Regions from separate parts of the Bradyrhizobium sp. 157 genome, predicted to be linked through region 2. Evidence: predicted binding sites of a transcription regulator. Region 2 holds the regulator's gene; each other region holds the start of a gene.
What was found. Region 2 encodes LexA, which represses DNA repair genes until DNA is damaged. Its sites were predicted from a motif close to TGTTCNNNNTGTGTTCNG; they were not measured.
Positions count from the first base shown of each region.

Region 1: IVA95_RS18410 (ribonuclease T2) is a predicted target of LexA. The motif match lies at 4,556-4,573, and genes of this name have one in related genera.
Region 3: dinB (DNA polymerase IV) is a predicted target of LexA. The motif match lies at 6,393-6,410, and genes of this name have one in related genera.

Region 1 is NZ_JADPKF010000074.1:22,645-32,743, forward strand. Features, by position in the region: gene uvrC (excinuclease ABC subunit UvrC) at 1-329, opposite strand, end outside; gene IVA95_RS18390 (outer membrane protein) at 553-1,176, shown strand; gene IVA95_RS18395 (SAM-dependent methyltransferase) at 1,279-2,154, shown strand; gene IVA95_RS18400 (cold-shock protein) at 2,182-2,397, opposite strand; gene rlmJ (23S rRNA (adenine(2030)-N(6))-methyltransferase RlmJ) at 2,660-3,520, opposite strand; gene IVA95_RS18410 (ribonuclease T2) at 3,832-4,512, opposite strand; gene IVA95_RS18415 (hypothetical protein) at 4,635-5,057, opposite strand; gene IVA95_RS18420 (hypothetical protein) at 5,307-5,612, shown strand; gene IVA95_RS18425 (DUF3617 family protein) at 5,720-6,256, shown strand; gene IVA95_RS18430 (ATP-binding protein) at 6,275-7,660, opposite strand; gene IVA95_RS18435 (response regulator transcription factor) at 7,669-8,409, opposite strand; gene IVA95_RS18440 (MarR family transcriptional regulator) at 8,406-8,873, opposite strand; gene IVA95_RS18445 (branched-chain amino acid aminotransferase) at 9,242-10,099, shown strand, end outside.
Region 2 is NZ_JADPKF010000088.1:8,195-18,293, forward strand. Features, by position in the region: gene IVA95_RS24680 (ComEC/Rec2 family competence protein) at 1-742, shown strand, start outside; gene IVA95_RS24685 (hypothetical protein) at 750-977, opposite strand; gene IVA95_RS24690 (hypothetical protein) at 1,064-1,486, opposite strand; gene lexA (transcriptional repressor LexA) at 1,716-2,417, opposite strand; gene glp (gephyrin-like molybdotransferase Glp) at 2,621-3,832, opposite strand; gene IVA95_RS24705 (HAD family phosphatase) at 3,973-4,599, opposite strand; gene IVA95_RS24710 (hypothetical protein) at 4,728-5,030, shown strand; gene IVA95_RS24715 (hypothetical protein) at 5,063-5,356, shown strand; gene IVA95_RS24720 (S41 family peptidase) at 5,499-6,833, shown strand; gene IVA95_RS24725 (hypothetical protein) at 7,084-8,193, shown strand; gene IVA95_RS39075 (DUF3551 domain-containing protein) at 8,423-8,644, shown strand; gene IVA95_RS24735 (hypothetical protein) at 8,873-9,469, opposite strand; gene IVA95_RS24740 (hypothetical protein) at 9,743-9,979, shown strand.
Region 3 is NZ_JADPKF010000105.1:27,709-37,807, reverse strand. Features, by position in the region: gene IVA95_RS32935 (peroxidase) at 1-563, opposite strand, end outside; gene IVA95_RS32930 (hypothetical protein) at 704-1,297, opposite strand; gene IVA95_RS32925 (hypothetical protein) at 1,325-1,933, opposite strand; gene IVA95_RS32920 (MHYT domain-containing protein) at 2,511-4,811, opposite strand; gene dinB (DNA polymerase IV) at 5,102-6,349, opposite strand; partial or broken gene IVA95_RS32910 (adenylate/guanylate cyclase domain-containing protein) at 6,580-7,777, opposite strand; gene IVA95_RS32905 (TetR/AcrR family transcriptional regulator) at 8,453-9,082, opposite strand; gene IVA95_RS32900 (FAD-dependent oxidoreductase) at 9,332-10,099, shown strand, end outside.

The DNA.
Region 1 (10,099 bases), on a different contig from region 2:
TAGGAAGCAAGCCGCTTGCGAACATTTTTCGCCTTGCCGACGTAGAGCACGTCGCTGGCGGCATTGAGCATGCGGTAGACGCCGGGCGAGGTCGGCGCCAGGCGGACCGCATTTTCGATGGCCGTGTGGCCGATCGCCAGCGGGCCTTCGGCAATCGCCTCCGCAGGTTCCTCAGGGGCTTCCGGCAGGCGAGCCTCGTCATCCTCCTCGGCGGCGGATGTCGCGGGATCGACGTCGGCGGCGGTCAGGTCCTGTGGCGGCAAATCCGGCTGGGAACCCTGCCGCGCCTTGCGCGGAGGCTTCGGATGGTCGGTAGAATCGTGATCCATGGGCCTAAATTAAGCGCTGCAGCACGGCATCGCCAGCGCTCGCGGCGCGCTCTCCCCCAGGAGGCGCCGGTAACGCTTCCTTAAGACTGATGGGCGGGCGGGTAACCCGGCTTAACAAGCCTTTAACTTAAAACTCTCGATAAATCTGAGCGAAAAGATGGGGTTCCGTAACCAGGCCGGTCTCTCGCCGGGATTGGCTACGGCAGTTGCGTGGAGTTGCGTGATGAGCAGGGGTGTATCGGGCGCGCTGGCGCTGATCGCTGCAGGCTGGACCTTGTCGGCGCAGGCAGCAGACCTCTACGGATCGCGCGCACCCAATACCGTCAACCAGTCGCTGCTCCGTCCCGATAGCTGGGCCGGTCCCTATCTCGGCGCCAACCTCGGCTACGCCTGGGGATCGGTTGCAAACAACCCGACCAAGCCGTCCGGTTTCGTCGGCGGCGTTCAGGCCGGCTACAATTGGCAGAACGGACCGTGGGTGTTCGGTCTCGAAGGCGACATCCAGGCGACCGGCGCCGAAGAAACCTTCGCCCCATGGAAATTTTCCAATCCCTGGTTCGGCACGGTTCGCGGCCGCGCCGGCTACGCGCTCAACAACGTCCTGTTCTTCGGCACGGGTGGTCTTGCCTTCGGCGAGCTGCGCGCCACCACCTTTGGCCTGACGGAATCCCATACCAATGCAGGCTGGACGCTCGGCGCCGGCGCCGAGGTGGGCCTGGCACCGAACTGGAGCGCCAAGATCGAATATCTCTATGTCGATCTGGCCAACAGCAACTTCGTTATTACGGGCGCGTCGAACGGTTACCGGTTCGGCCTGATACGGGCCGGCGTGAACTGGCGCTTCTAAGAAAAAAGAAACTATCGGCTACCACCTCCCGGCGGCAGTAAGTCGCCGGGATTTTTTTGTCTTCAACTGGGCGCCCGGTTCGAACTGCGATACGATTGTATCATGCAGACGGGACGGCCGAGTCTGACTGCGTTGGGTGCTGCCCGCCTGCGTGCGGCGCATCAGGTACTGGACAACGCCTCGATCCTGGTCGATCCGCTCGCATTGCGCATTCTCGGAGACGATATTGAAATATCGCTCGACCATGCGCGGGCCCACACGTCCGGGCCGCGACTGCGGTGGTTCATTGCCGCGCGGTCGCGGATCGCCGAGGACGCCCTGAATACTGCGGTGGAGGCCGGAACGGCGCAGCTCGTAGTGCTCGGCGCCGGTCTCGAGACGCTGGCTTATCGGACGACGGTAGCGCATCGTTTGCGGATTTTTGAGGTCGATCATCCGGCGATGCAGGCGAGCAAGCGCCAGATGCTGGCCACTGCAGCGATTGCCGTGCCGGATTCCCTGGCCTACGTCGCGGCGGATTTCGAGCGTGATAGGCTGTCGGAAAAGCTCGAAGCTGCAGGCTTCGATGCCGGCAAGCGCAGCTTTTTCAGTTGGCTCGGCGTCGTGCCGTATCTGACCGAACCGGCAATTTTCTCGACGCTCGGCTATATTGCGCAACTGCGAGGCGGCGCCGAGGTGGTGTTCGACTATGTCAACCCGTTGGCTTCGATCGCACCCGCCGGACGCGCGGCGCATCAGGCGCTGACTGAGCGCGTGGCAGCGATGGGGGAGCGAATCCAGAGCTATTTCGATACCGCGCTGCTGGGCGAAAAAATGCGCGCGGCAGGGTTTCGGCAGACGCGAGATATCGGCCCAGCCGAACTCGCAAACCTTTTCTTTCCGGATGCCGAACGATCGGCGCCGGCGCGCGGCGGCCATATCATGCATGCGTCAACGTTGAGCGGCAAAGCCGCTCCAGTCGAGCATCGCAGGCAATAAAGTCCGTTTTCAAACGCGAGCGTCAGCTCACGAAGAAATCACCAGGTTGACCGCCTTGGGGCCTTTGCCCTTCTTGTCGGGTTCAACCTCGAACGTAATGCGCTGCCCTTCAGTCAAATCCTTCAATCCGGCCCGCTCGACAGCGGTGATGTGCACGAACACATCGCGGCCGCCATCATCGGGCTTGATGAAGCCGTAGCCGCGTTCTCCATTGAAGAACTTGACTGTTCCAGTCATGGCCATCGGGAAACTCCTCCCCCGTATTGCTCCGCCGCCACGCGCACCTCGCGTATCGGCCGACCGGACATTCGCTGCCGGAAGCTTGGCCACCTGAGCCGATCGGGTTCACGCCGCCGACCGACCCGGATCTTATTTGGCCTTGATCACTCCGCCGCAACCATTCGCGGAAGCGGAACGTAAAGCCAGTCCCAACGGACTGAGCATAATACGGTTTCGCGTAAACTGACTACGGCGATTCGCACTTTTCACCGGCCCGCGCCGCCCCTTAGGGCTTGGGCGTCTCCAGTTTGAAGCGGCCGGCCCCGCCCTGGCCCAGCGGTTTTTCGAGCTCGGGCAGAATTGCCTTCAACTCACCCGCCAGCGTCCACGGCGGATTGACGATCAGAAGCCCGGTGGAGGTGAGGGGGCCGCCCGGCGCCTGCGGCGCAACGCTGAATTCGAGCCTTAAGCATTTCCCGGCTGGCTTACTGGCAGCGGCTGCCTCAGCGACCAGGCGCGCCAGGGTGTCGGCAGCGCGCCGGCTCTTCACCGGATACCAGATCAGGTAGCTGCCGGTCGGCCATTTGGCGTAGGCCTCGGCAAATCCGCTGGCCAGCCGCTCGAATTCGTCCTTTTGCTCGAACGCGGGATCGATCAGCACCAGACCGCGCCGCTCGTTGGGCGGCACGAAGGCCGGCAACGCCGTCCAGCCGTCGAGATCGACCACTCGCGCCTGACTGTCGCGGCGCAGCGCGTCGATCAGTTGCCTGCGGGCATTGGGCTCGATTTCACAGGCTGTGAGGCGGTCCTGCGGCCGCAGCAGCGAGCGGGCGATCAGGGGCGATCCGGGATAGGCCTCCAGCTTGCCGGGGGCGTTGAATGCCCTGACGATATCGAGATAGGGGCTCACCAGCGGCAGCGCGGTTTCCGAGAACCGTGCCTGCATCACCCGCGCAATGCCGGTCAGCCATTCGCCGCCGCGGCGCGCCTCCTCAGCCGTAAGATCATAGCGCCCGGCGCCGGCATGGGTGTCGATGACGCGAAACGGGGCCTGCTTTTCCTGCAGATAGGTCAGCATCCGCACCAGCACGATGTGCTTGATGACATCAGCAAAGCCGCCGGCGTGAAAGGCGTGTCGGTAGTTCATGGCAGTCGGCCGATCAATTGGAGCAGACGAAAGTGTCTTCTACTCGTCAGGGCCGGCCTTGTCGTCCTTCGCGAAACGCTTCGGAGGACCATGGCTGAAAACCCGGCGAAGCCTTTGGCGAAGACGGGTCCTGCTCGCAAACGCCTCACGATCAGGGCCGAAACGGCCAAAGACGCCTTGGTGCAGATAGGTCCCGGCCATCCACGCGTCTTGCAGATGACGATAAAGCCGTGGATGACCGGGAACGCAGACAACTTCGAGCAGTCTGCGCAAAGCGGACCGCCATGTCCTGGCATGACGGTGAGCGGATCTTAGCTGCCCCGTACCGGCGGCATCACCACCTCGTCACGCCGGCAGGCGCGGCGGTCGATTTCCTCGCAGGCGCGGAATTGCATGTCCTTGCTCAGGCAGATCCGCACCTCGCTCAGGCGCCGGCTGGAGCAGGTCACCGACATCGCCGAACTGCTCAAGCCCGGGTTGATCTTGATGAAGGCCTGTTCGAGATCGCTGGGGGCGATGGTCTTCTCTTCGGACAATTGCAGGAATTCCTCCGGGATCTTCACCGCCGCGCGCGCTTTCCGGATGCTCTCGAAATAGGCTCGCGCGCCAAGACCCGAACAGGTGCCGTGCTTGTCCCATTCGTTGAAGATCAGGCCGGGCGCCGGCATCAGGTCCAGCATCGAGGTCATGATGTTGCGATCGAGCCGCGGCGAGGGCCGTTGGCAGTATTCGGGAAATCCGCGCTCATATTGAGGCCACAGGCCGTGAACCACGAAGGAATAGGGGCGGCTGCACTGGGCCTGTGAACGCCCGCTATTGCCGCGCTCAGCCGCTGCCTCGCAGAAGGAGGGCGACCAGGAAAGAGCCAGGACATAAAAATCGAATTCGCCCGGCGCGTTCTGGCGGCGGTCCTGTGCGGCCGCCGTCCCGGCCAAGGCGGCAACAAGCGCCAGTGAAATCAAAACCCGCGAAATAATGATGGACCGGTGCATCGAACGCCCCCTCTACTAGACTACCGGGAGCGTAGCAGGGAGCCGGAACATTTCAAGAACAAAATTAGCTGATTCCGCAAACTAGCCGGAAGCGGGTCTGTTTAACCGTCGGAAATGGGGAATCAGGGCCGCGCGGCTCGGCAGCCCGGGCTATAGGCCCAGTTGCGGTCAAGCCCGGTCACGCACCATTCGACGCCTTGGCCGAATCCTGCAAAGCCGCCATCCTCGATAATCGAGTAGTGCACGGTGCGCATCTTCCCGTCGCTCAGCATCACGTCACCGCTGCAGTAGCGGCGCGGAATGTTGTCGGACTGCCAGGGCCGAAATGCGGTTTCATGGATCCGACCAAAGCCGGTGATCACCAGCGCCGAATTCCAGAACTTGCCCTCCTTCTCCCGGAATTGATAGGCGATGGTCGACAGCGCCCGCTCGCACTCGGCGACGCGGCCGTCATACTTCGGGCCTGACAGCCAGAAATTCAATTCCAGGGGATTCGCGGCCTGGGCGGCATGGCTGGAGACCAGCAGAGCGAGCGCCGCCGCCATAGGGCCAAGTGCTCTGGGGCCAAGTGTTCTGGGGCCAAGTGCTCTGGGGCCGAGAGCTCTCAAGGATGTGAACAAATTGCGCATGGGAATCCGCCGGTAAGTCAACGCATGGGACGGTGCCGCGAAGCCCTGACAAGGTCAAGTGCAACGCGGCAACACCTGACAGCCAAGTCCGCCTCGTGCCGCAACCATTCTTTTCACGGCCACCGGCGCACACTATGGTGAGCTTCGAGCGAAATGGAGCCTGCGATGCGAAGAATTGTGGCCACGTGCCTGATTGCCATGGGCGGATTGCTGGCGGGGGCGCCGGCCCAGGCGCAGTGGTGGGATATCGACACCGTGCCACCGTTCAAGGGCAATGACACCGGTGGCATCATCGCCTATCCGCTCGCTAGGCAGGCCGACGCCCGCCAGCTCGCCGTCGATCACTGCGCCCGCTACGGCAAGGTGGTGAAATTCCTCGGTGTGCAGCCCAATTACGGCGGCTACGTTTCGTTTGCCTGCCGCTGGGTGCCCTATGGCGCCGCTGAGCGGCCGCTGCGGACGCTTTACTGAGCGCTGCCGCTACCTGTTTTCCGGCTGGACATGTTTTCGCCACGCGGAGCGTGTGTTCACTTCGCACGAAGACGAATGCCATGGAAGAATTCAGCGGGGGCCTGCTTATGAGACGACTGCTTCTTGTGTCTTGCTCGGCCGTTGGTGTGCTTGCTCTGTTGTCGGCAAGCAGCGCCGTCGCCGTGGAGTTGCCGGTGCGCAAGGCCGGCCTGTGGGAGATGAAGGTGCTGAGTACAGGCGCGCCGGTGCCTGAGATGACTATGCAGCAATGCACCGACGAGACCACCGACAAGGACATGAGCACTGCAATGTCGCCGATGGCCAAAGAGATGTGCTCGAAGCAGGACATCCAGAAGACGGCGGCGGGGTATGTCACCGATTCCGTCTGCGGCATCGCCGGCATGACGATCAAGTCGCATGCCGAGATCACCGGCGACTTCAATTCCGCCTATACCGTGAAGTCGACCTCGCGCAGCGAGGGGGGCCCGGCCGGCGGGGGGCGCGACAACACCACGACGATCGAGGCCAAATGGCTTGGCGCTTGCAAGAGCGATCAGAAGCCCGGTGACACCATAATGCCCGGCGGCATGAAAATGAACATCAAGGACATGGAAAAGCTGAAGTCCATCATGCCGAAGAAGTAAGCGAGCTACTTCGCCCAACTACACCGGCACCCTTACCGCCGCGCGCAGGCCGCCCATCGGGCTGTCGCCGAGCGTGATGTCGCCGCCGTGCGAGCGGGCGATGTCGCGGGCGATGGCGAGGCCGAGGCCCGTGCCGCCTTCGTCCTGGTTACGGGCATCGTCGAGCCGCAGGAACGGCTTGAATACTTCCTCGCGCATGTTGACCGGAATGCCCGGCCCGTCGTCGTCGACCGTCACCGTCAGATAGCGATGATCGCGGTGGCCTGTGATGGCGACCGTCTTGGCGTACCGCGCCGCATTGGAGACGAGGTTGGCGATGCAGCGCTTGAACGAGGCCGGCTTCACCGTCACGACCGGCAGGCCGTGGAACGTCACGGTTGCGGTATGGCCGTGGCGTTCGGCGTCGCTGCGCAATTCCTCCAGCGCCATCGCCATGTCGGTCGGCTGCGCGATCTCGCCGCTGTCGCCGCGCGCAAAGGAGAGATAGGCTTCCAGCATGCCGGCCATTTCGTCGACGTCCTTGCGCATGCCGTCGACTTCGGGGCTGTCGCCGATCAGTGCAAGTTCGAGCTTGAAGCGGGTCAGGATGGTGCGCAGGTCGTGGCTGACGCCGGCCAGCATCGCGGTGCGCTGCTCGATCGAGCGTTCGACGCGGGCCTTCATCTCCAGAAATGCCTGTGCCGCTTGCCGCACCTCCCGCGCGCCGCGCGGACGGAAATTCGGCACCTCGCGGCCCTTGCCGAAACTTTCGGCGGCGTCCGCCAGCCGCAGGATCGGCCTGATCTGGTTGCGCAGGAACAGCACCGCGACGATCAGCAGGATGGAGGAGGTGCCGAGCATCCAGAAGATAAAAATCTCCGAATTGGAGGCATAGGCGGCGCTGCGCTGTGCGAACACGCGCATCACGGCATCGTCGAGCTGGATTCGGATTTCAACCAGATTGGACTTGCCGACGGTGTCGATCCAGAACGGGCGGCGGATCTGGCGCCCGATCTGCGCCGACAGGGTCTGGTCGAGCAGTGAGAAGAACGGTTTCGGCCCGGGCTGCGGCATATCGCCGACGGGAAGAAAATCGACGACCAATTGCAGCCGCTGTCCGATGTGGCGCAATTGCGCGCGGTCCTTGTCCTGCGGAAAAGCCTTGTAGACATCGATCAGGCTGGCGATGTCCTGCACAACGGCTGCCGACAGGCGTCGCGTCACCGTGTTCCAGTGCCGCTCCATGAACACGAACGCCACGACCGTTTGCAGGATCACCATCGGAACGATCATGATCAGGAGCGCGCGGGCGTAGAGGCCGGTCGGCATCCAGCTCTTGAACGCGTTGCCCATCCAGCCATTGGCCCTGGAGACGCGTTGCGACGCGTTACGGATGAACGTCAGGCCGGTGTCGAGCGTGCTCATGAGCTGGCTCAGGGCGACGCAACCAGGCGATAGCCGATGCCGCGCGCCGCCTGCAGGAACAGCGGATTGGCGGGATCGCGCTCGATCTTGCGCCGCAGGCGGTTGATCTGCACGTCGACCGCGCGCTCGTTCACCGTGCCGCCGCCGGTCAGCGCCGCGCGCGGCACCGTTTCGCCGGGACTGGCGGCCAGAATGCGCAGCATTTCGCGTTCGCGGTCGGTCAGGTGAATGATGTCCTCGCCCTGGCGCAGTTCGCCACGATCGAGATGGAAAACGTAAGGGCCGAACGCGATCTGCTCCAGCGCCTCCACCGGCGGCGGCGCGGAGCGCTTGAGGATATTGCCGATCCTCAAGATCAGTTCGCGCGGCTCGAACGGCTTAGCAACGTAATCATCGGCGCCGATCTGCAGGCCCTCGATCCGCGCCTCGGCCTCGTGGCGCGCCGTCAGCATGATGATCGGCACCGAGGAGGAGGTGCGAATGAACCGCGCCAGGTCGAACCCGGTTTCGCCGGGCATCATGACGTCGAGGATCAGGAGGTCGAAATGCAGGCCGAGCAGTTTGGCGCGCGCGTCGTCCGCGCTCGAGGCGGTCGTGACGCGATAACCCTCGCCGGTCAGAAACCGCGACAACAGATCGCGGATACGGCGGTCGTCGTCGACCAAGAGCAGATGCGGGGCGTCATCAGCCAGTTGCCGCGGCGCGCGCGTGGTGGCTGCAGCGATAGTTGCTCCTTGCGGCACGATCACTCCCTTGGCTTCTTGCTGCCGATCCCGAAGATCGCCTCTAACACCTTGTCGGGGTCGTCGCGATCGATCATCGCGCGCAGGAACGCGCTGATCGCGGCGACGCCTTCGGGATTGATGTCCCGGAGCGCGCGGGTGATGCGATCGGTCTGCAGCCCTGCGAGCTTTGCCACCAACGCTTCGCCCTTCGGGGTGGCGTAAAGAAGGCGCTGCCGGCGGTCGTTATTGCCGGTCTTCTGGATGATGTAGCCCTCGTCGAGCAGCTGCTTGAGCACCCGGCCAAGCGACTGCTTGGTGATCCGCAACACGTCCAGGAGGTCGGCGACCTTGAGGCCGGGGTAGCGGTAGACGAAATGCATCACGCGGTGATGGGCGCGGCCGAACCCGAAGGCCTCAAGCTCTTGGTCGGCGTCGCCGACGAAGTCGCGGTAGGCGAAGAACAGCAGTTCGATAATGTCCCAGCGCATCTCACCGGTCCGCGGGGCAGGGCTGGCGGTCCCCTGCGAATCGGGAGCCGTGGTACTCTTTGAGAAATTTACGTCAGTCATGTTGACATATCTTGGGTTCAATGTTACAAAACTGCCGGCCACAACGAAACTTTAGGTCGTTTCGAACCTGGTGACGTGTCAGGCAGCCGGAAAAAGCCAGCGATGGCGGCAACGGCCGCAAATGGATTACCGTGCGATTGTCGAGCGGCATTTCGGCAAACATACTGGACTTCGGCATCCCGCAAAAGCATGTCCTCGACCGACATGACGGCGACGGAAGCCGGCCGCCAGGCCGGTAATGGTGAAGTCCAGACCTATCGAGCCGGCCAATAGCGGGAAGCAAGGGAATGAGTTTGAAATTCGAAATCCGGCCTACGGCGAATCCAACTCCCGAAAAGGAGCGCGCGGCCAAGCTCGTGGACCCGGGCTTCGGCCGGATTTTTACCGATCACATGGCCATCGTCCGCTACAATCAGGCGAACGGCTGGCATGACGCGCGGGTCGAATCCCGAGCGAATTTTCCGCTCGATCCGGCCACGGCCGTCCTGCACTACGCGCAGGAGATTTTCGAAGGCCTCAAGGCCTATAAGCGCGACAACGGCGTGAACCTGTTCCGCCCCGACGCCAACGCGAGGCGCTTTAACAGTTCGGCGGAGCGCATGGCCATGACGCCGCTACCCGAGGCGATCTTCATCGAAGCGGTCGAGCAGCTCGTGCGTATCGACAGCGCCTGGATACCTGGCGGCGAGGGCAGTCTCTATTTGCGGCCCTTCATGATCGCGAGCGAGATATTCCTCGGCGTGAAGCCATCGGCGGAATACATCTTCGCGGTCATTGCCTCGCCGGTTGGCTCGTATTTCAAGGGGGGACCTGCGCCGGTGTCGATCTGGGTGTCGGAGAACTACACGCGCGCCGCGATCGGCGGCACCGGCGCCGTCAAATGCGGCGGCAATTACGCCGCGAGCCTGCGCGCGCAGGCCGAGGCCATCGAGCACGGCTGCGATCAGGTGGTTTTCCTCGACGCGATCGAGCGCCGCTACATCGAGGAACTCGGCGGCATGAACGTCTTCTTCGTGTTTGACGACGGCTCGCTGCTGACACCGCCGCTCGGCACGATCCTCCCGGGCATCACCCGCGATTCAATCATCGCGCTCGCGAAGGATTCCGGCACGCCCGTGCGCGAGGAACTCTACACGATCGACCAG
Region 2 (10,099 bases):
CGACTGGATGATCGTGGTCACGCAATGGGTCGCGGCGTTACCCGGTGCGGTCGGCCGGGTGCCGGCCTTCGGCATCGGCCCGCTGATTGCGGCAAGCCTCGGCATCATCCTGCTCGGCCTGTTGCGCACTCCGCTGCGCTGGTCGGGTGCGGCGCTGGTGCTGGCAGCGGCATTGTGGGCGGCGCGGGCACCGCAGCCGGACATCCTGATTTCCGCCGACGGGCGCAATGTCGGGGTCCGCGGCCAGGATGGCCGGCTGCACCTGATGCACGCGGCCAAGGGATCTCGGGACATCTTCCTTTTAAAGGAGTGGCTGGCGGCGGATGCGGATGCGCGGACGGCGGCTGACGCGTCGCTCACATCGGGCGTTTCATGCGACGATTTCGGCTGCGTCGTCCAATCCGCCGGTGGCGGCCTGATCGCGCAGGCCTTCAGGCCCGAGGCGCTGGCGGACGATTGCGAGCGCGCGGCGCTGATCGTGACGCTGCGGCAGGCCCCCGCAGCCTGTGGCGCTTCCGTTATCGATGCTGAACGGCTGCGGCGGCAGGGCGCGATGGCGTTGCGGCGCAGCCGGGAGGGATTTGTCGTCGATGCGGTCAAGCCGAGGGGCGTAGACCGCCCCTGGTCGCCGGTCATTGCTGACGAGAGCGAGGCCGACACCACCGTTCTTGCGCCGCGCATTGTGCCGCCCCGCGCGGTCGACGCCACGCCGGCCGAGGCAGATCTTCAGGCGGAGGAGTAGACGAGCGTCAGTGCTCGTCGACCGTGGGTTTGGCTGGTATTTCGAATGCACCGAGGTGGAATTCCTCCGGGGCATCAGGCGCCGAGGGCAGAGCGACCAGCGTGAACGACGCGTCGGGGAATTGCTGCCAGATTGCGAGATCTTCGGCCGTGATGGTGAGCCAGCCGTACCTGAACATGTACCGCCCGGGCTCAGTGACGCGCCCGGCTTTTTGCCACGTAACCTTGTTAACCACCGGCTGCCCCCTGCGGTGCCGAGTTCTGAAAAATGTACCACCATGATCCGCCGGCCTGGACCGGCGGATCATATGCGCGTGGGCGTTTATCCGGTCACGATCGATTCGGCCGTAGGTGCTTCCGTTACCTTTGGCGCACGTTCGCCACCGGTCTGGACCACCGGCAATTGCAGCACGGTCGCGCGCTGGCCTTCGCAAAGCTGCGTCACCAGCACATGGCTTCCATCGGGAAATTCGATCGCGTCATGATGACGGTCGGATATATGGGGGTCGATTTGATTGAACTTGCCGACCCGCCAGTCGGTGGTTCGAGTCCAGATCCACCGGTTGTCGTATTTGACGTCCTCAGCGAACGCCAGTTCGGTGCCGGGAAGCATGCAGACCGCCACTGCAGGCTCGCGTTCCGACGCAAAGCCGCGGGTCGATGTACCGCGGAATGTCGTTGTGATCAGCGTCTCGCCGACCTGGGCAGGCCGCGTAGCCACAGCATGCAGGCTATAGTCACACATCGGATGGCTCCCTCGTTTGAGATAGCTGACCCGTGTCTAGAAGGAGGCACAGGCCTCTATCAGAGTGGACATGGCGCAGAGCCTTTTCTTCTTTCTGGGCAATTCTGCGACTGGCGCACTGCGCCACATTCACAAACGCGCTAACGTGCCTTAGTTCCACACGCGCAACAAAAAACCCCGGCCGAGGGCCGGGGCTGGCTTTCGTCACGGCGCCGGAGCGCATAACGGGTCAGTATTTGCGGTACAGCCCGATCAGCTTGCCCTGAATCCGGACCCGGTTCGGCGGCAGGATGCGGACTTCATAGGCGGCGTTGGCCGGCTCGAGCGCAATCGAGGCGCCGCGGCGGCGGAAGCGCTTCAGGGTGGCCTCTTCCTCGTCGATCAACGCCACCACGATATCACCGGTGTCGGCGGTCTCGTTGCGCTGGATCAGCGCCATGTCGCCGTCGAGGATGCCGGCATCCACCATGGAATCGCCGCGCACTTCGAGCGCGTAATGCTCGCCGGAGCCGAGCATGTCCGGCGGCACGCTGATGGTGTGGCTGCGCGTCTGCAGCGCCTCGATCGGCGTACCGGCGGCAATCCGGCCCATGACAGGCACAGCGACTGGGCGATTGCCGTCGTCCTCGGCGGCCGGCGCGCTCACCGTGCGCTTGCCGAGCGTGCCCTCGATGACGCTCGGCGTGAAGCCGCGGCGGCCGTTGGCGGCGGCAGCGAGCTCGGGCAGCTTGATGACTTCGATGGCGCGGGCGCGGTTGGGCAGGCGGCGGATGAAGCCGCGCTCCTCCAACGCCGTGATGAGGCGGTGGATTCCGGATTTCGAGCGCAGATCGAGCGCATCCTTCATCTCGTCGAACGAGGGCGGCACGCCGGCCTCTTTCAGCCGTTCATTGATGAAACGCAGAAGTTCATACTGTTTGCGCGTAAGCATCGCGAGCAATCCCCCGGTTGGCGTCGTCTCGTTCCGAATCTTTAGCGCCCAGATCGTGGAGTCCCCAAACTCTCAACCAAAGACACTAGCAGTCGAAACAAATCATGAACGGACACTATATGTTCGATATGTGTTCCGCAACCATTTAATTTGAGGTGAACGCATTGCGGTTCCGGTCCAAGGTGCTGTTGGAACGCCGTTCGTCATTCCGGCAGCCGGAGCAACTCGCAACGCGATCCCTTTGCGGCAGCCGGCGCGAACGGCGGACGTATCACAAGTGCCCGTGCCGCAGCGAGATTCCCTGATAGTGACGAGTCCTGATGGTTCACCGGCACGGCGACCAGCGTGCCGTCGTCGCGGGCTTCGAGGCGAGCGCGAAGATAGTCTTCGCGCTGGTCGTTGGCGGCGAGATCGCAGCCGAGCAGGGCGTTTTCGCGCGGATGATTGACGTGGTCGCGGCCCGATAAGGCGCGAATCAGCGGCACCAGAAACAGGAAGCCGCAGACATAGGAGGAGACGGGATTGCCGGGCAGGCCGATCACCCGCATCGCGCCCAACCTGCCGTGCATCATCGGCTTGCCTGGCCGCATCGCGATCCGCCAGAACGCCATGGCGACGCCCTCGGCCTCCAGCGACCGCTTGACGAGGTCGTGGTCGCCGACCGAGGCGCCGCCCACGGTGATCAGGACGTCCGCGTCGGCGTTGCGGGCACGGCGGATGCCCTCCGTGGTGGCGGCGACGGTGTCGGCGGCGATCCCGAGGTCGATGATTTCTGCGCCCTCGGCTCGCGCCAGCGCTCGCAAGCCGTAGCCGTTGGAATAGACGATCTGGCCGGGGCTGGGGGTTGCGCCTGGCATCACCAGTTCGTCGCCGGTCGCCAGCATCGCCACTTTCGGGCGGCGGTGCACCGCAAGCTCCGGGTAGTTCATGCCGGCGGCAAGCGAGAGATCGCGGTCGGTGAGGCGGCGCCCGCGTTTGAGGAGGACGTCGCCTTCGCGGAAATCAACGCCCGCTGGGCGGATATGCCGTCCCGGAACGGCAGCTTCCGTGATGGTGATATGATCGCCCTCGATGGCAGCGTCTTCCTGGATGACGACGGCGTCTGCGCCATCGGGGATCACGCCGCCGGTAAAGATCCGCACCGCTTCGCCTGGGCCTACCTTCCGCTCGAACGGGCGGCCGGCGGCGACCTCGCCGATCACCTTCAGCCGTGCGCCGACATCGGCGGCGTCGGCCGCGCGCACCGCATAGCCGTCCATCGCCGACATCGCCTGCGGCGGCTGCGTCCGCCGCGCGGCGACGTCGCGTGCGAGAATGCGGTGATACGCTTCATCGAGCGCCACCATTTCTTCGGGCAGCGCCGCTGCGCCGGCAAGGATCGCGGCAAGCGCATCGGCAACCGGCATCAAGGCCACGCTGGCACTCCTGCTTCGACTTCATTGCGAGGAGCAGCGCGACGAAGCAATCCACACTTCCTTCCTGGCCATGGATTGCTTCGCTTCGCTCGCAATGACGGGGTAATCATCTAAATTCCAAGTGCTTAAATTCCAAGTGCTTAAATTCCAAGTGCGGTCAGTGCCCTGGCCACGTCATCCGTCGATGTCACGTGGATGGCAGAAAGGCCGCGCGCCCGCGCACCTTCGATATTGGCGGCTGAATCGTCGAAGAACAGGATCCGCGACGCCGGCACGCCGATCGCTTTTATCACATGATCATAGGCTTCGGCGTCGGGTTTGCGCATACCGATGCTGGAGGACAAAAAAATCTCCCGGAAATGGCTGAGCACCTCCGCATAGGCCTGCGAAAAATGCGTGACATGGGCCGGATTGGTGTTGGAAAAAGCATAGAGCGGCAGGCGCTTTGCAGCACCCGCCAGAAGCTGTGCAATTCCGGGCATCTCGCCGGTGAAGATCGCGTTCCAGCCTTCCAGGAACTGCGCGTCGGTGATGCCGATGCCGAGCGACCGGCGCAGGCTCGCAAAGAACGCCGCATCGTCGATCCGGCCGGTCTCGTGGTGCTTGAAACTATCGTCGACGACAAAGCGTCCGGCGAGATCGGCAGGCGCGCAACCAGCATGCCCAGCCCAGCAGGTCATTACCTGATCAAAACTGATGTCGAGCACGACGCGGCCGAGATCGAACAGCAAGGCGTCGACGGAGTGGGGCGCTGGCGGCGAATTCATGGCAGTCGTTTACAAAACTGGACCGGCCTCGGCAACGGCCACGGGGATTTGCGTCGCAGTCCAATCCGGCGCTTAAGCCCGTACGCGGGCTGTGCTAAGGCTTGGGGCCAATTTCAGGGAGTAGTCGCATGCAAGTTGTTGGCAGAATTCTGGGCGCTGTCGCCGTGATCGCATTGTTGGCTGGATCCGCTGCCGCCCAACAAGGTCCCGCCAAATATGGCGAGGAGGACAAGCCCAAGACGCCCTCGCAAATCGAGGCGGAGAGGGAGGCCGAGCGGGCCTACCGGAGATCGCTCGGCAACATCCCGGAGCAGCAGAAGAGTTCCGACCCCTGGGGGACGATGCGCGGCGATAGCGCACCGCCGAAAGCAGCGGCCAAGGCGCCGGCAGCAAAGTCAAAGCCCAAATCCGCCGAAGGCGCAGCAAAGTAGAAGACACTTCCCGGCGCCATGCCGGGACAATGATGTTCGCGAGGCGAGCAAACCATGACGGAAACGCTGCTGTTTTCCCCGATGACGATCCGCGGCGTCACGTTGAAGAACATATCCTGCGCGATGGGCAGGCCGATTTGATCGCGGTGGGGCGGGAAATCCTCAACAATCCCAATTGGCCGATGGACGCCGCGCTGAAACTGGGTGCGGACGGCCCGTTCCACAACGTTCCCCCGCAATTCGGCTATTGGCTGGGCACCCGCGCCAAGCGCGGTTTTGGAACCCGGCCGTCCACGTGGCAAAACGGGTTGCAGGAGGGCTCATAAAGCCTATTGAAAAACGGCCGTATTGCGCCGGGTTGGCGTGCCTTGATCCGACCAAAAAGCCATTGTGAGTTGGCGGGGCCGGGACAGGGCGCCGATTCACTGGGATCGCGGGCGTCCATAAGCGAAAGAGGGACGCCCCACGATGCGCAGGAATTTTGCCTTTCTTCTCGGCACGGTGACGGGCGCGTGTCTGACCGCCCTCGTGATCGGACCTCAAGGGGTGCATCTGGTGGCGGCGGCAAAGGCTGCGGCCCGTTCCGACACCTACAACCAGCTCAATTTGTTTGGCAGCGTGTTTGAGCGGATCAAGACCAGCTATGTCGAGAAGCCCGACGATTCCAAACTGATGGAAGGCGCCATCAACGGCATGATCTCGGCGCTCGATCCTCATTCGCGTTACATGAATGAGAAGGGCTGGAGCGACATGCAGGAGACCACCCATGGCGAGTTCGGCGGGCTCGGCATCGAGGTGACGATGGAAGACGGCCTCGTCAAGGTGGTGACGCCGATCGACGATACGCCCGCCGCGAAAGCCGGCATGCTGTCGGGCGACGTGATCACCCAGATCGACGACGAAGTTATCCAGGGCATGACCCTCGAACAGGCCGTGAGCCGGATGAAGGGCCCCGCCAACAGCAAAATCCGCCTCAAGGTCGTGCGCAAGGGGGCCGCCGCGCCGATTGACGTTGCGATCGTGCGCGAGATTATCCGGGTGCGGCCGGTCCGCTTCAAGACAGACGGCGGCGACATCGGTTACATCAGGATCACCCGTTTCAACGAGCAGACCACCGACGGCTTGAAGAAGGCGATCGCCAGCATCTCGAAGGAAATTCCGCCGGAAAAACTCACGGGCTATGTCGTCGACCTCCGCAACAATCCTGGCGGATTGCTCGACCAGGCGGTGTCGGTATCGAGCGCCTTCATGAACCGGGGCGAGGTGGTCTCGACGCGCGGTCGTACCTCGGAGGAGACCCAGCGCTTCAGCGCGCGCGGGGGCGACATCACCAAGGGCAAGCCGCTCGTCGTGCTGATCAACGGCGGCTCCGCGTCGGCGTCCGAAATCGTGGCCGGCGCGCTGCGCGACCACAAGCGCGCCACGCTGATCGGCACGCGCACCTTCGGCAAAGGTTCGGTGCAGACCATCATCCCGCTTGGACAGGGCAACGGCGCTCTGGCGCTGACCACGGCGCGCTACTTTACGCCGTCGGGCCGCTCGATCCAGGCCCAGGGCATCGCGCCCGACGTCGAGGTGCTGCAGGATGTGCCCGATGAACTCAAGGGCCGCGCCGAGCTGAAAGGCGAAGCCTCGATGCGCGGCCATCTCGCCGCCGATGGCGCCGAGCAGACCGGCTCGCAAGCCTACGTCCCGCCGAACGAGAAGGACGATAAGGCGCTCAACGCCGCGTTCAACCTGCTGCGCGGCGGCACCGTGAATGCGAATGCGGTCACGGCCGCGAAGCGGGCGGTGCCGAATTAGACTCCGAACCCGCCGCGTCATTGCGAGGGGCGGCCGCGTCCCCCGTAGCTCGAAGAGCGCAGGCGGAAGCAATCCATATGTCCAAGTGCGGAAAGATGGATTGCTTCGCGGAGCCTGTCATCGGGCGGCGCTTCGCGCCGACCCGCTGGCTCGCAATAGCAATTCGGAAAGAAGTCCGCTTTTTTGAAACTTGATCTCTATCCGTTCGTAGCTCGCGCGGTACACCAGGCGCGTTCGAATGGAGTAAATCATGTTGAAGAAGTGGACCTTGTCGGCCCTGATCCTGTCCCTCTGTTCGAGTGGAGCCCTGCAGGCCAATCCGCTGGATTCACCCGGCATCGTTTATATCGACGGGCTGCCGTGCAACCGCGCGTGCCAGTCCTACATGGCCTGGTCTGATCAGGCATTGTCTGCCCGGCACGGCGGGCAACGCGGGCGTGATGTCGTGGTGCCGGCTGAGGCGGAGACAGCAGCACCAGCACACGCTAGCCCCGCACGCGTGGCAAGGCAGGCCGGCGCACCCGTTCCCCGCGCTGCGCCGCGCGGTAGCGTGGCCGCGTCGAAGACCAAGCCGTCGAACGGCAAAAAGGCCGCGCCTCTCAGCCTTGCAGCAACGAGGAAGAACATTCCGGCGGCCGCGACGCCAGTGGCTCGCGAAAAGACGATCGCCGGCGGCAAGGCGCCCGAGCGCAACTTGTCGAACAGGCCGGAGCCTGTTCAGGCAGTTGCCGTCGCCGTGCCGCAGCCAGCGGAGGCACCCAAGTCCGAGGTGAAGTCCGAAGCTAAACCCGAAGTCAATCTGCCGCCCCCAGCCACGCTCGAGATCGCCGCGACGCCCGCGGCGTCCGAGAAGGCTGCGTTGCCTGTTGCGGCCGCCGATGCTTCCGCTCCGGCCTCTCGAACAATACAGCAGCGGCTTGTGGAAGCGACGGGAGTGGCCGATCTCGTCACGGCAATCGGGACGGGACGGCAAGCGGCCAACAAATCGGACAATCCGGCCCCTGATTTGGCTGAGGCCCGCGATGCCGACAAAGCGGCACCCGCAGCGCCAGATGACCCCGATCTGGTCGCGCTTGTCCTCGCACGTCCGGAGATCAATTCGCTATCCGACCTGAACAACAAGAGCATTGCGATCGAGGAGAAGCAGTCCGCATCGAGCGGACGCGTCAGCGCCGCGTTAATGGCGGCGGGCGCCGCGGAAGTCCAGTTCAGCGAAGGACAGCGAGGGGCGATCGAGCGGCTGATCAGTGGCGAAGTCCCGGCCGCGGTCCTGACGCTGGCTTCGCGTGAAGCAGCCGAGTGGTTTCCCGACATCGAAGGATTCAGGACGTTTCGGGTGCCGCTGAAGGCGCGGCTCTAGCCGTCGCAGCTCGTAGGGCGGATTGGAGCCGAAGGCGTAATCCGCCGCTCTGTTAACGCCGACGCATCATGTGCTATCCTGCACCGCATGTCGAATTATCGTCGCGCATTCGTACCAGGCCGCTGCTGGTTCTTCACGGTCAACCTGCTGGAGCGGCGGCGAACGCTGCTCGTCGACCACATCGCAGCCTGCGGAGATTTCGGTGAACGACGGTGATCCAAATTGGCGGATTACGCCTTCGACTCCAATCCGCCCTACGGGCTACCCTTGGTGCCTACAGGGAAGGGACTGGGGCTATCCGGGCCAATGCCAGTTCTGGACCTACAATCAATGCATGGCAACCGCATCCGGCACCGTCTCATACTGTGGGATCAACCCGCTCGTCGCCTTTGCGCAGCAGCGGCGAGGTTATTGGCGGGAGGTTCGAGAACCCAAGTCATTCCGGTACTAGCTTAACCTCGTCGCCATCGATACCCGGGTTGCAATCCGCCATCGGGCATTGCCCGGCTCGAACACGCTAGCCGGATCGTCGCTGATCACCAGATGCCGCCCAGACGGTCGCTTGCCGACATTGGCATCGATGGTCGCGAAGCTGCGCCAGCGCTCGCATACGGGGCCGCGCGATCGTCGCCGTCGTGTTGCCATCGCCTGTTGCATCGGACTTTGGCGGCGGTGATGATCATCGGGTTTTTATCGCCGCGCAGAACTGTTCCGTGACCGCCGTCGTTTCCTCGGTGACGTTCCAGCCGTTCGTCTCGGCCTTTTCCTTGGCCAACTTCTGCTCGATCTGAAGCATCTTTTTGATGAGCGCGTACGGTTTCCAGTCGGCCTTGGACAGCTTGACGGGGGGCGCACCGCAGACGTTGTGGGCAATCGCTTTCTGCACACTAGTGCTGACATCGCTCATGTGGTCCTCGACCACGGCGGTGAAGCGCGCCTTGGCGTATTGGCTGTTGGCTGCGATGAAGTCCTTGCAGAAGGTGACCCGTTGACCTCCGTCGCGGGCCTTGATGTAGGCCGTCTGCGTTTCGTAATGGAGGCGGTAGGCGAGCTTGTTGGCGTTCGGGTCGGATTTCACCGCTTCGAGCATGGCGCGGTGTTCACCCGAGGTGGCGTCATTGATCCTGAAGTCACATAGTTTGGCGAGGGACACGACCGGAACGTAGGCCCGCACCTTGGCTTCCAAGGCATCGTTGGCGTGCGCAACTGGCGCGAACAGGCTGGCGGCGATTGCGAAAGCGGCAAGACAGCGTTTCATTGGTGACGCACTCCACAAGCGCTTAACGCGTGCGAACGTCTGTGCTCAGAATATCCCGAAAACACCTGTGACAGAAGGTTTCTGCGGATTTATGCGAATGACCGGAAATGGCTGAAAACGTCTGTTAGCTATTGTTGCAAAAGTCGAAAATCGAACGATCCTAAAAATCTCGCGAAAATTGATCGTTGGACTTCCCTGCTGTTGCGTCGCTTCTCAACGCCACTACGGAGGCCCCTGATCGATTTCGGATGAAACGATATGGTCCGCATGTCCGCTTGGGAGCCCTCAAGCGTGAGCACCGTTGCCATCACTGCGGGGCGCAAATGCCCCACCTTCACCATGATTTGTGCGTACATCCGGCCGCGCCTACTGGGCAGGGCCACGCCAATGACAGCTCAGTTCCATGAGACAACAGAAGCGGAGTTCGAGGTGCAGGTTCGCAACCTCGTGCGCCTCGTGTCAGCTTGCACCTTGGGGCTTTGGTCCTTTTCTGCTGGCCTGCTGATCGGGAGCTTTTTTCTGTTTTGAACAGTATTGCACGGGCCGTCAGCACAACAATTTCGCTGGCGCATTGATGAGTGACAATCCGAACCAGCTTCTCTGGCGCGAGCGCACCTTTGAGATGCGAATGGCCGGGGTGCCGGAGGG
Region 3 (10,099 bases), on a different contig from region 2:
AGCGGCATAGGCGCGAGATCGCCACCTTCACCGGGGTAACCGAGAATGAACTCTCCCAGCGGAATTTTTCTAAACCGTCCGCTGTGATCGGGATTGCCGATATCCTTGCCGGCCTCGCGCGGTACGCCCTCAACGTCGGGATTGCTCAGCCCGTCGGCGAAGCCAAAATGCTCACGGCGCGCCGCCCCGTCACCGATGCTGAAAGACTCGGCGGGTTGATCGGGAGCTAACTCCTCTACGCCGGCCTGCAACAACTGCCTGAGCGTTCGGCAACGTTCTTCGAGCGCATCCGCCGTCCGGCCGTAGATCATAACCAAAATATGCACACGGCGCGTCTTCCAGGGTTCATCCCAATTTTCCGGCGAACTCAGGCCGACATCGCCGAGCACCTCTGCACGCACCTTCATGCCCTCGCGAAACTCAGCCGGGAAAGTCGCGAGACTTTCTTCGGGAACGTCGAGGGCGCGCAGTCCGTCGAAGGTCAGGGCGAGATTGAGCGTCGCGTCCGGCTTTTCCTGCCACTGGCCGGGAGTGACGTAGCCCGCGTCCAGCAGTTTCTGCATCAACCGCCTGGCAGCGCCCACATCACCAATCGCCAAATAGATGAAACGTGCATGCTGAAAGGAGGCGTAGCCACGGAGAATATTGCCTTGAATACTGGAGAAATCAAACATCGCAGCCCTCACTATCAATCGCTATGCCCTTACAAATCCCCTGCGTGCGGCCTGACCTCTTGCAGGCTTTGCCACATCCTCTCGAAATCGGCTTTGAGGTCTGCCGGATTTGGCTGCGCGTCCTGAACGTGTTTGATGAACTCCGCCAGCCGGCGCCGATACATCAGTCCCTTCAGAATGTCGTTCACGGTCGCGTTGGGTCGGTCGGCCAATAGCAAATTGGTCGTAATTTGGCATTGCTCGAAATATGCAGCGAGATCGTCACAGCTCTCGATGCCGGGAAAGCCGCGGCAGTGCCGCCAAATGGCCTCTAACTCACACGGAATATACTTGACCATTGCACGGATCAGGACGTCGATGCTGAAACCGTCGAAGTCGCAGGCGAACAGCAGATACGCTGACTTGAGTGTATCGACTTTCGCCGGCGTACCCTGATAGGCAAGTCTGTCGATCACGACAAAGCGGGCCATGTGGACGATCGGCACCTCACTCAAGGGCGAACCGCGCGGATATTCCAAGCTGTCGTCCAGCGTACGCAGGAATGTGCGCAGCTCGGCTGTTTGCCCAACCTTGATTGGAAACAGACCGGTAAAGCCGTATTTTTTTCCGTTTTGATTTGCCATACGCGCGTACTCCGCTCGATAGGCCCGCTACTCCGGGATGGGACCGAACGTACCTAACTTGTTCTGCACACTCATGAGCAGGCGGTTGAATTCCGTCGCAAACTTATCGGGCGCTAGATCGAGTGAATTTTTCGCAAACTGTTCGAGTTCGCGGTGCACTTCGAGGCCCGCGCGAACGTCGCGCACCGAAGCGCCAGGGTAAGCACTATACGAGTGATCCGACTCGACCTGATTGCGCCTAATGTACGTCTTCAGTGGCCCAACAGGCCTCGCCATGGGATAGCGAATGCTCGCGAACCATACGGCGTCGAGCGGCACATAGAGGACGTCGGCGAAGGCCTCGATGTAAGGCCCCCACGGGCCGTTGAACGTGCTCAGGAAGAACAAATAATCGTAATTAAGTTTTTCCGCCGGCTGACCGTCGTCAACCCGCGGAAAACAATCACGCTTGACTACGACCCAATGGACGAAGGGCAAAAACGCCAGCGCCTTGGCCGTGTTCTGAGTTCTTTTCACATTATCGAATATCCAAAGCAACAGACGGACATAGTAGGTGCCGAAGCGATTCATCGGGGTGATCACGTTGAAGGTAACGGCTTTGCCAAGTCCGTCCTTATTGCGCGCACGATCGGCCATAAAAACCTCCTCGCAATGAGGGGTGAATGAAGCGCAACGCCGCTCGCCCCAACACCCTTACTATAATTCTCTAATTCGCTAGGTATATTGCGTCAGTATGGGAGATCGCTCACCCACTGCAAAGCCTTCACAGCACAATCCAAGCGACCGCGCGGCAAACGCCTTCGGGCTTCCTTCGACATTAGATTTTGTAACGATTTCGGCATTTAGAGCTGACATTTTACGATGTCCGCTTTGCGCAGGGATTATTCTTCCGGATGCCCTGTTTGGTCCGCCGCTGAGACGGGCCGCGCGGCGTCTTAGCAAACCTGGGCCTGCGGTGTCTGTGAAGTACATCACAGATAGCGCCATGATCTCGATGGGCATTGAACACCTGATCCTCTAGGCCACAGCAAGAGGATGAGCTAGCGGCAAACGACACGGCAAAACTTTTTGAACAACCGCGGCACTGAGGCGGCACGAATTATGCGGCAGCCGGAAAGCATAGTTTGACGGACGGACGGATGTGACTGCGCATGCGGCACTCACGTAATGGGAATTCCCTCGGCTCCCGAGGCCTCAGGAGACTCATCAACTGTCAGGCTCTCTTCGGGTGCAAGGTCAAGACCGAGCGCGAAGCGGCCTGTGCGCGCATCACCTCATCAATGGCGGCCAGGAGCGCCGCCTGGTCGAACGGCTTGGAAATGCGAGGCAGGTGAGGCTGCGTCGAGCCCAGCAGTTCGGCATATCCTGTGCAGAGCACCACGGGCGTACCCGGACGCTCGGCGGCCACTGCCTCGGCAAGCAGCAACCCGTTCATCCCCGGCATGGCGTAGTCGGTCACCACGATATCAATCTTCGGCATTCGGCGCAGCAGCTGGACGGCCTCCTCGCCGGAGCGCGCCTCGATCACGGCGTGGCCGAGATCATCGAGCATCGCAGCGATGCTGTCGAGGACGAGAAGGTCATCATCGACGACCAGCACCGAAAGAGGTCGGCTGCTGCGGGGCGCGGAGCATGACGGCTCTGCCGCATCGGGCGCCTCCACCTTTTCGTCCTGAGCGGCAGGCAGCCAGATCTCGGCCGTGGTCCCCTCGCCGATGCGGCTCTTCAGCCGCAGCACGCCTCCGGACTGTTCGGCCAACCCTTTCACCATCGAGAGGCCGAGACCGGTTCCCTTGCCGACGCCCTTGGTCGTAAAGAACGGCTCCTGCGCATGCTTGAGCGTCTCCTCGTCCATGCCACATCCGGTGTCGCTCACCGAGAGCGCGACGTATCGTCCCTCGGTAAGGCCATCGATGGCCTGCTCTTCGCGTGCGGCGATGCTGATGACCCCGCCACTTGCCGCGATCGCGTCGCGCGCATTGACGGCGAGGTTGAGGATCGCGAGCTCGAGCTGGTTGGCATCGACCTTCACCTTCGAAAGCTCGATCGGAAAACGGGTCTCGACCCGGATGGCTGGATCAAACTTCAGGAGAGCTGCCATTCCGCGCACCAGCTCCGGGACATCCACGACGATGGGCTTGAGGTCCTGCTTGCGCGCGAACGCCAGCATGCGCTGGGTCAGCGAGGCGCCGCGCAGCGCACCCTGAATCGCGTTATCAAGCAGCCGGTGAATCCTGGGATCTTCCGGCTGGAGGCGCTTCTTTGCCAGTTCGAGGCTGCCCAGGATCACGGCGAGTATGTTGTTGAAGTCGTGGGCTACGCCGCCGGTAAGCTGTCCGACAGTCTCCATCTTCTGCGATATCACGAGCGCATCGCGCGTACGCTCCAGCGCTTCCTGGGCCCGGCGGCGTTCCGTCACGTCCCGCACGATGTTGGCGAAGCCGATGGCCTCGCCACGCTCGTTTCGCACCGCGCGTATCGTCGCCTCGGCCCAGAAGCGGCTATCATCCTTGCGAACGCGCCAGCCTTCGCTTGCCGACTTGCCTTCCTGCTTTGCTTCCAGAAGCACGGCGTCGGGAATCCCGGAGCCGCGGTCCTCCTCGGTGTAAAGGATGGCGTAATGCGTCCCGACGATCTCGTCGCCATAGCCGATCAGCCGGCGAGCGCCGAGATTCCAGTTCGCCACCCGCCCTTCGGGGTCGAGCATGAAGATGGCATGATCGGCCACACCCTCCACCAGCAGGCGGAATTTCTCCTCGCTTCGCCTGAGTGCCTCGGCTTCGCGATCGGCACGTTCTGCCGAGGCGCGGTCGTACACGGCCGCGGCGAGCCCGATGACGAGGACGACGATCGTGGTGCCGGCGACCAGGAACGCGAGCGGCGCCTGCCCCACGGCGCCATGGGCTGCGCGGCCAAGGAAGGCATCGGTGGCAACAAAGGAGGAGCCCTGCATGGCGGCGTAGTGCATCCCGGAGATCGCCAGGCCCATGACGGCGCCGGCCGATATGCGCTCCAGCACGCTCGTCGTGCGAAAGGCGAGCCACAGCGCGATGATGGACGCGCCGATCGCGATCGCGATGGAAAGCACGACCCAGACGGGATCATAGTGAATGGAAGCCGCCATCCGCATCGCGCTCATGCCGGTGTAGTGCATGCCGGAGATCGCGAGTCCCATTCCAATGCCGGAAACGACGAGCGCGTTCGCCCGCTGACTTACGACGACGAACGCGGCTGCAGCGACCAAAATGGGAAGGGCGAGCGAGAGCAGCGTCAGGAGCGGATCGTAGGAAATTTCGACGCTGGGCAGGCTGAACGCCAGCATGGCGACGAAATGCATGGACCAGATGCCGCCACCCATGGCCACCGCCGCAGCCCCAAGCCAGCCCAGGCTGGCGGAGCCGGAAGCAGCCCGCATGCGAGTCGCGAGATCCAGCGCCGTGTAGGAAGAAAGCGCGGCGATCAGGACTGACAGCGCGACAAGAACGGGGTCGTGGTTGCCTGGATGGTGATGCATTCCGTCGACGATGCAAGGGAAGCATCTGAATAGCACCGTTTTTCCAACAGTGCATTGTTCCGGTGCCGAATAGTTGAAGAGGCCAAGTTCGGCGGAAAGCCTAGCTGGGGCGGGCGGGATTGAACGTCCGAATGGCGGAATCAAAATCAGCTTGATTATTCAACGGTTTCAAGGCGCATTTGGGCAAATGTCAGAAAATGCCTCTGGCATTTTCAATAGCTTGGCAGTCGTTTCCAAATAAAGAAGTAGCCCACACAGGGAGGATCAGTCCCGAAGACCTGATGCAACGATCACAGCTCCTTCTGGGCAAGTTCGCGAAACGCGTCGGGAACGGAACGAGAGATGCCGAGCACCACCGAACCGTACCCAATAGCATCCCATCCGAAGCGACCGCGAATCAGATCGACGGCACGGTCGGCCGCCCAACGTGCCATGCCTGTTTTGGTGCCGGGGCGGCGGGATTCGTCTTGAAGTCCAAGCGGAAGCTCCAGTTCCAGATCCCAGTGCTCCTCGAGATGCGATACCGAGATCGCCAGGAGCGAGATGATCTTCTCGTCCGGGTGATCTGCAAGGACCGCGCGCACCAGCTCCTCGGCAAGCTCGGCAAGGATTACGGTTGCTGAGATTGGCGCGTCGAGCGTCACCGAGCGGGTGGCTGAGTTCAGATTGGCGAAGCGAACGCGCACCGTCACGGTTCGGCCAGGCCTGGACTTTGCGCGGAGCCGGGTGCCAATCCGGTCTGCAAGATGAAACAAGGTGGGCCGAAAAACCCGCTCTTCGGCAGGCTTCCTGCCAATCGCCGACTGGGCTCCCGCGGATCGAGCTCGTCGGTGCGACTTGATTTCTCGCGGATCGCGATTCCAAGCCAGCGCTGCGAGTTTCTCTCCCGCGGCGGGACCGAGCAACCGCTCGAGCGACCATCCCGGCGTCTTTGCCAGCTGCCCGATCGTGAGCACGCCGATCTCGGCCAGCCGCACCTTCGTGACCGGGCCTACTCCCCACATCAGCTCAACCGGCAGGTGGTGAAGGAATTGCAGCTCGGTGTCGGGATCGACAACCACCAGCCCGTCGGGCTTGGCCACTTGCGAGGCAATTTTTGCCAGATGCTTGGTGCGGGCTACGCCGACTGAGATCGGAAGGCCAAGCTCCGCCCGCACGCGTCGGCGGATCGTCCTTGCAATTTCGGCGGGCGAACCGAAGAGATGGGTGCAGCCCGCAACGTCGGCAAAGGCCTCGTCGATGGAAATCCGCTCGACGAGGGGCGTGAAATCCCCAATCACCTTGATGGCGGCGTCACCTAGCCGTTGGTATTCGCTGAAATGACCGCTGACAAAGGTGAGTTGCGGACAGAGTTCGCGCGCTTGCCGTCCCGGCATGCCGCCGCGGACCCCGAAGGCCTTGGCTTCGTAAGAAGCGGCAAGCACAACTCCACCACCTACGGCGACGGGTTTGCCGCGCAACGAAGGGTCAAGGAGCTGCTCTACCGAGGCATAGAAAGCATCCAGGTCCGCATGGAGGATGGTGGCTGTCGTTGCCATCCCGACCGTTCGCCTATGACGTTACGAAGAGGTTCTCGACGATAAGAACATAATGAGAACAAATAGGAGGAGCGTCAAGCGATCGGTGAAGAATCGCGACACCAGTCCTGACAGAAAGCCTCCACCTGTCACGTCAGTGTCTGAGCGTTGTTGCGGAGACTAGCTGATAGTGCCGTTTGACGAGTTCGCGCCCCTTAGGCGCGGCCCGGCACCTCGCGATTGATCGTCGTTCAGCCATGATACGTAAACAGCTCGATTGGGTCGTTGAAGCCGCGCACCGGGTATTCGCCGACGCGTTCGAGATCGAAATCGCTTTCGACGAAGTCGGCGAACGCGCGGGACAGCAGCACCGTTCTTCCTAATTGTTTTGGTGAGGGCTTCGAGACGCGAAGCCATATTGACCGCAGGACCGATGACCGTGAAATCGAGCCGGCTGCGCGACCCGATATTGCCGTACATGACGTCTCCGACGTGGACGCCGATGCCGTAATTCAGCGGCGCACGACCGGTCTCGCTGTTTTTCTCATTGAGGGCAAGCATAGCCTGACGGGCTTCAGCCACGGCATGCAGCAGATTTGCGCAGGCCGACGGCTGGCTGAGCGGAAAAATGGCAAGCAGACCGTCGCCGATGAATTTCAGTATTTCCCCGCCATGTCGCGCAATCGGCTCCGACATCGCATCGAAATAGCCGTTCAGAAGATCAATGACGTCATCGCGCGGCCAGTTGTCGGAGATCCTGGTGAAATCACGCAGATCGCAGATCATGATGGCGGCGCGTACCGTCGTTCCGCTGCCGCGCCTGGTGGCGCCGGCTAGAATGAGCTCGCTGGCATGCGACCCGACATAGGTTTCGAGCAGCGTTCGCGCCAGCCGGTTCTTGACACGAATTTCGCTGACCAGCGCCAGAACCGGCAACAGCTTTAACAGGCTGGCGATATGCGCCTCGTCGAAACCTCCTGGCCGGTCGGTTGCAAAGGTCACGATATGCCTGCCGAGCGTATGGTACAGCGGCCACGCCACATAGTCGGTCAGGCCTTTCGCCCGCAGCTCGTCAAAGACGGCGTGCTTGCGGCCCAGTGACGCCTCCCGTTCGAGATTCTCGCGCACCTCGGTGGCACCGTCATGGATTTCGTTGGCAGGACTATCGATGTACTCGGATCGCTCCCTGACATCATAGTCGACCCTCGCAATCTCCGCCTCGCGCATCCCGTCGGCCCACATGATCCGGGCGCCAAGCCATTGCGGATGGTGGATCAGGATATGAAGCGACGCCCGCTTGACGGGAATGCCTGCTCGCTGAAGCCGGATACACAGCTCAGCGAAAATGTTGTCAATGAAGCGCTCATCGCGCGTGTCGTTTGTCAGCCAATGCAAGATGTCCCCGTCAGAGCGCGCGGTAACGGGATCGATTTTTGGCGGCGCGTTCATATCTTGCTCCTGAGCAGTGACCTGGATCGACGGCACAGGATATGTCGTGCTCCCGCGCGACGTCGTCAACGGAGTCCGCCGCAATCTGCTTGTGCGCATCGGGTTGCCGGCGAGTTGCCGCGTATCCGACCCGAGAGGACGCCGCGGCTGTGCCGGACTGGCGCTTTGTGCCCTGGCTGGGGCGGGAGGGATCGAACCTCCGAATGGCGGAATCAAAATCAGTTTGATTATTCAACGATTTCAGTGCGCGTTTGGAAAAAAGCGCAGAATTTCGCCTCAGCAAGATCAATAACTTGGCGGTCGTTTCCAAATGAACAGGGAGCCTGCGAGACGAAATCGGTCCTCAAAGTTTCAGTCGGAACTTCCGTACGTGAGCTGAGCCTCGACCCTTTCCGTCAGTTGTTTCGCGACGCCGATGGGCCCAGGCAGCAGGCGCCCGATCTCGTTCAGAGGATTCTCCAGCGGGCCAGGTTGGGAGCCCCCAATTCCTACTGCTCACAACTGTCCGATCGTTGTGCCGTGTCTGCAGAATGTATGTGCCGCCATGCGATCGGGGGTCGAGTCGCTGGTCCGCTACATCGCGAAACCTACTACTGCGGAGGCACTGTTTTCGTATCTTCGTGCAGCTTAAGAGACGAAACCGAGCTATTTCGCGCTGATGGCAAAACGTTGAGTTCAGGCATGTTGCCTGCGAGCGGGCGCCCCTTTCGCGGCCGGCGCTGTAAAACCGTGTAGGAACAGGTCCACCACCATGTCGGCGAATTCCTGCGGCTCGATGTCGCCTTTGGGATCGTACCAGGTGTGGCTGAAGTTGAGCATGCCGAACAACATCATGGTGTAGACCTTCTTCGACCGCTTGACGATCTTGCCCTCCGTATCGAGTCGGATCAGCAGATCCGAGATGGTGTCGACCAGCTGGCGCTCCAGCGTCTTTATGGCCTGCTGTTCGGCTTCCGCAAGGAAAGATAGATCGTTCAGGATCAGGCGCTGCTCGTTCGACGAGCGCGCGTTGAGCTCGACGATGGCGCGGATAGCCGCGCGGAAGCGGTCCAGCGTCGTGGATTGGCGGGCCATCGCCGCTTCGACATCGGCGATCATCTGGCGGACATGCGCATCCAGGATCGCGAACAGGATCGCTTCCTTGGACTCGAAATAGTGATAGAGCGCGCCCCGTGACAGCTTGCAGGCGTCAGCCAGTTCGGCGATCGAGGCACGCATGTATCCCTGCTTGGCAAACAGATCGCAGGCAGCCGTCAGGATGCCGCGCTGAATGTCGTCGTAATTCTCCGAGCGCGTCCGGGCCATCCTAAACTCTCAATTGTTCCGGCCACCGGCACCGTCCGATGCACCGCACTTCTTTTCCTACACCAACGACCTAGCAAAGGCTTGCCGCCCTACGCTCAATCCACCGCAACCCAGAAGGGTCGGCTCGACCATACTGACCTATCAAAAAATTGATTGAACGGACAGTCGGATTATAATATGCTTCCTTCCCATAAGACAAGCCGGACACGTCAGGGAACTGGCGGCCGCGGCTCTCGGGGAGGATTGGCTGTGACCCAGCAACGGGTGGATGTTGTGGTGATCGGTGCCGGCGCCGGTGGGCTTTGTGCCGCGGCCCGGCTGGCTCATGCCGGGCTACACACGCTTGTGGTCGACGACAAGGACCGGATTGGCGGGCGCGCCTCAACTGAAGAGATCGACGGCTTCAAGGTCAATATCGGCGCGATCGCCATCGAATTCGGCGGCGTGTTCGAGGAGACCTTTCACGCGGTCGGCGCCCCCCTCGACATCCGCGCGCCCGAACCCGCCAGTTCGTTCCTTATCGACGGCAAGCTGATCGATGTCGGCCGCGGCGGCTGGTCGCTGCTGCTCGGGCAACTCACCAAGCAGGCCTCGCGCATCCTGGATAAGTTCGCCGACGCGCGCTCCGGCAACCTGCCGGACGGGAGGCAATCGACCGAAGACTGGCTGAACGGCTACACCGGCAACGCCACCGTGCACGCCCTCTTCCGCAATCTTTGCGCGGCTATCTTCGCCTGCAACGCCGCCGAACTGCCGGCGCGCGCCTTCCTCACCTATTTCACCAGCAAGGGTGCGTTCAAGCGCTTCGGCTTTTGCCCGCAAGGGACGATCGGCGTCTGGAATTCGCTGGCCTCGGTGATCAAGCGCAAGGGCGACATCTGGCTCGCGACGCCGGCAGTGAAGATCCACAGCAGCGGCGGCCGCGTCGAGGGTGTCAGCGTGATGCGGGATGGCGGCGAGGTTCGGATCGATACCGACCTCGTCATCAGCAATGCCGGCCCCAAGGCAACCGTCGCG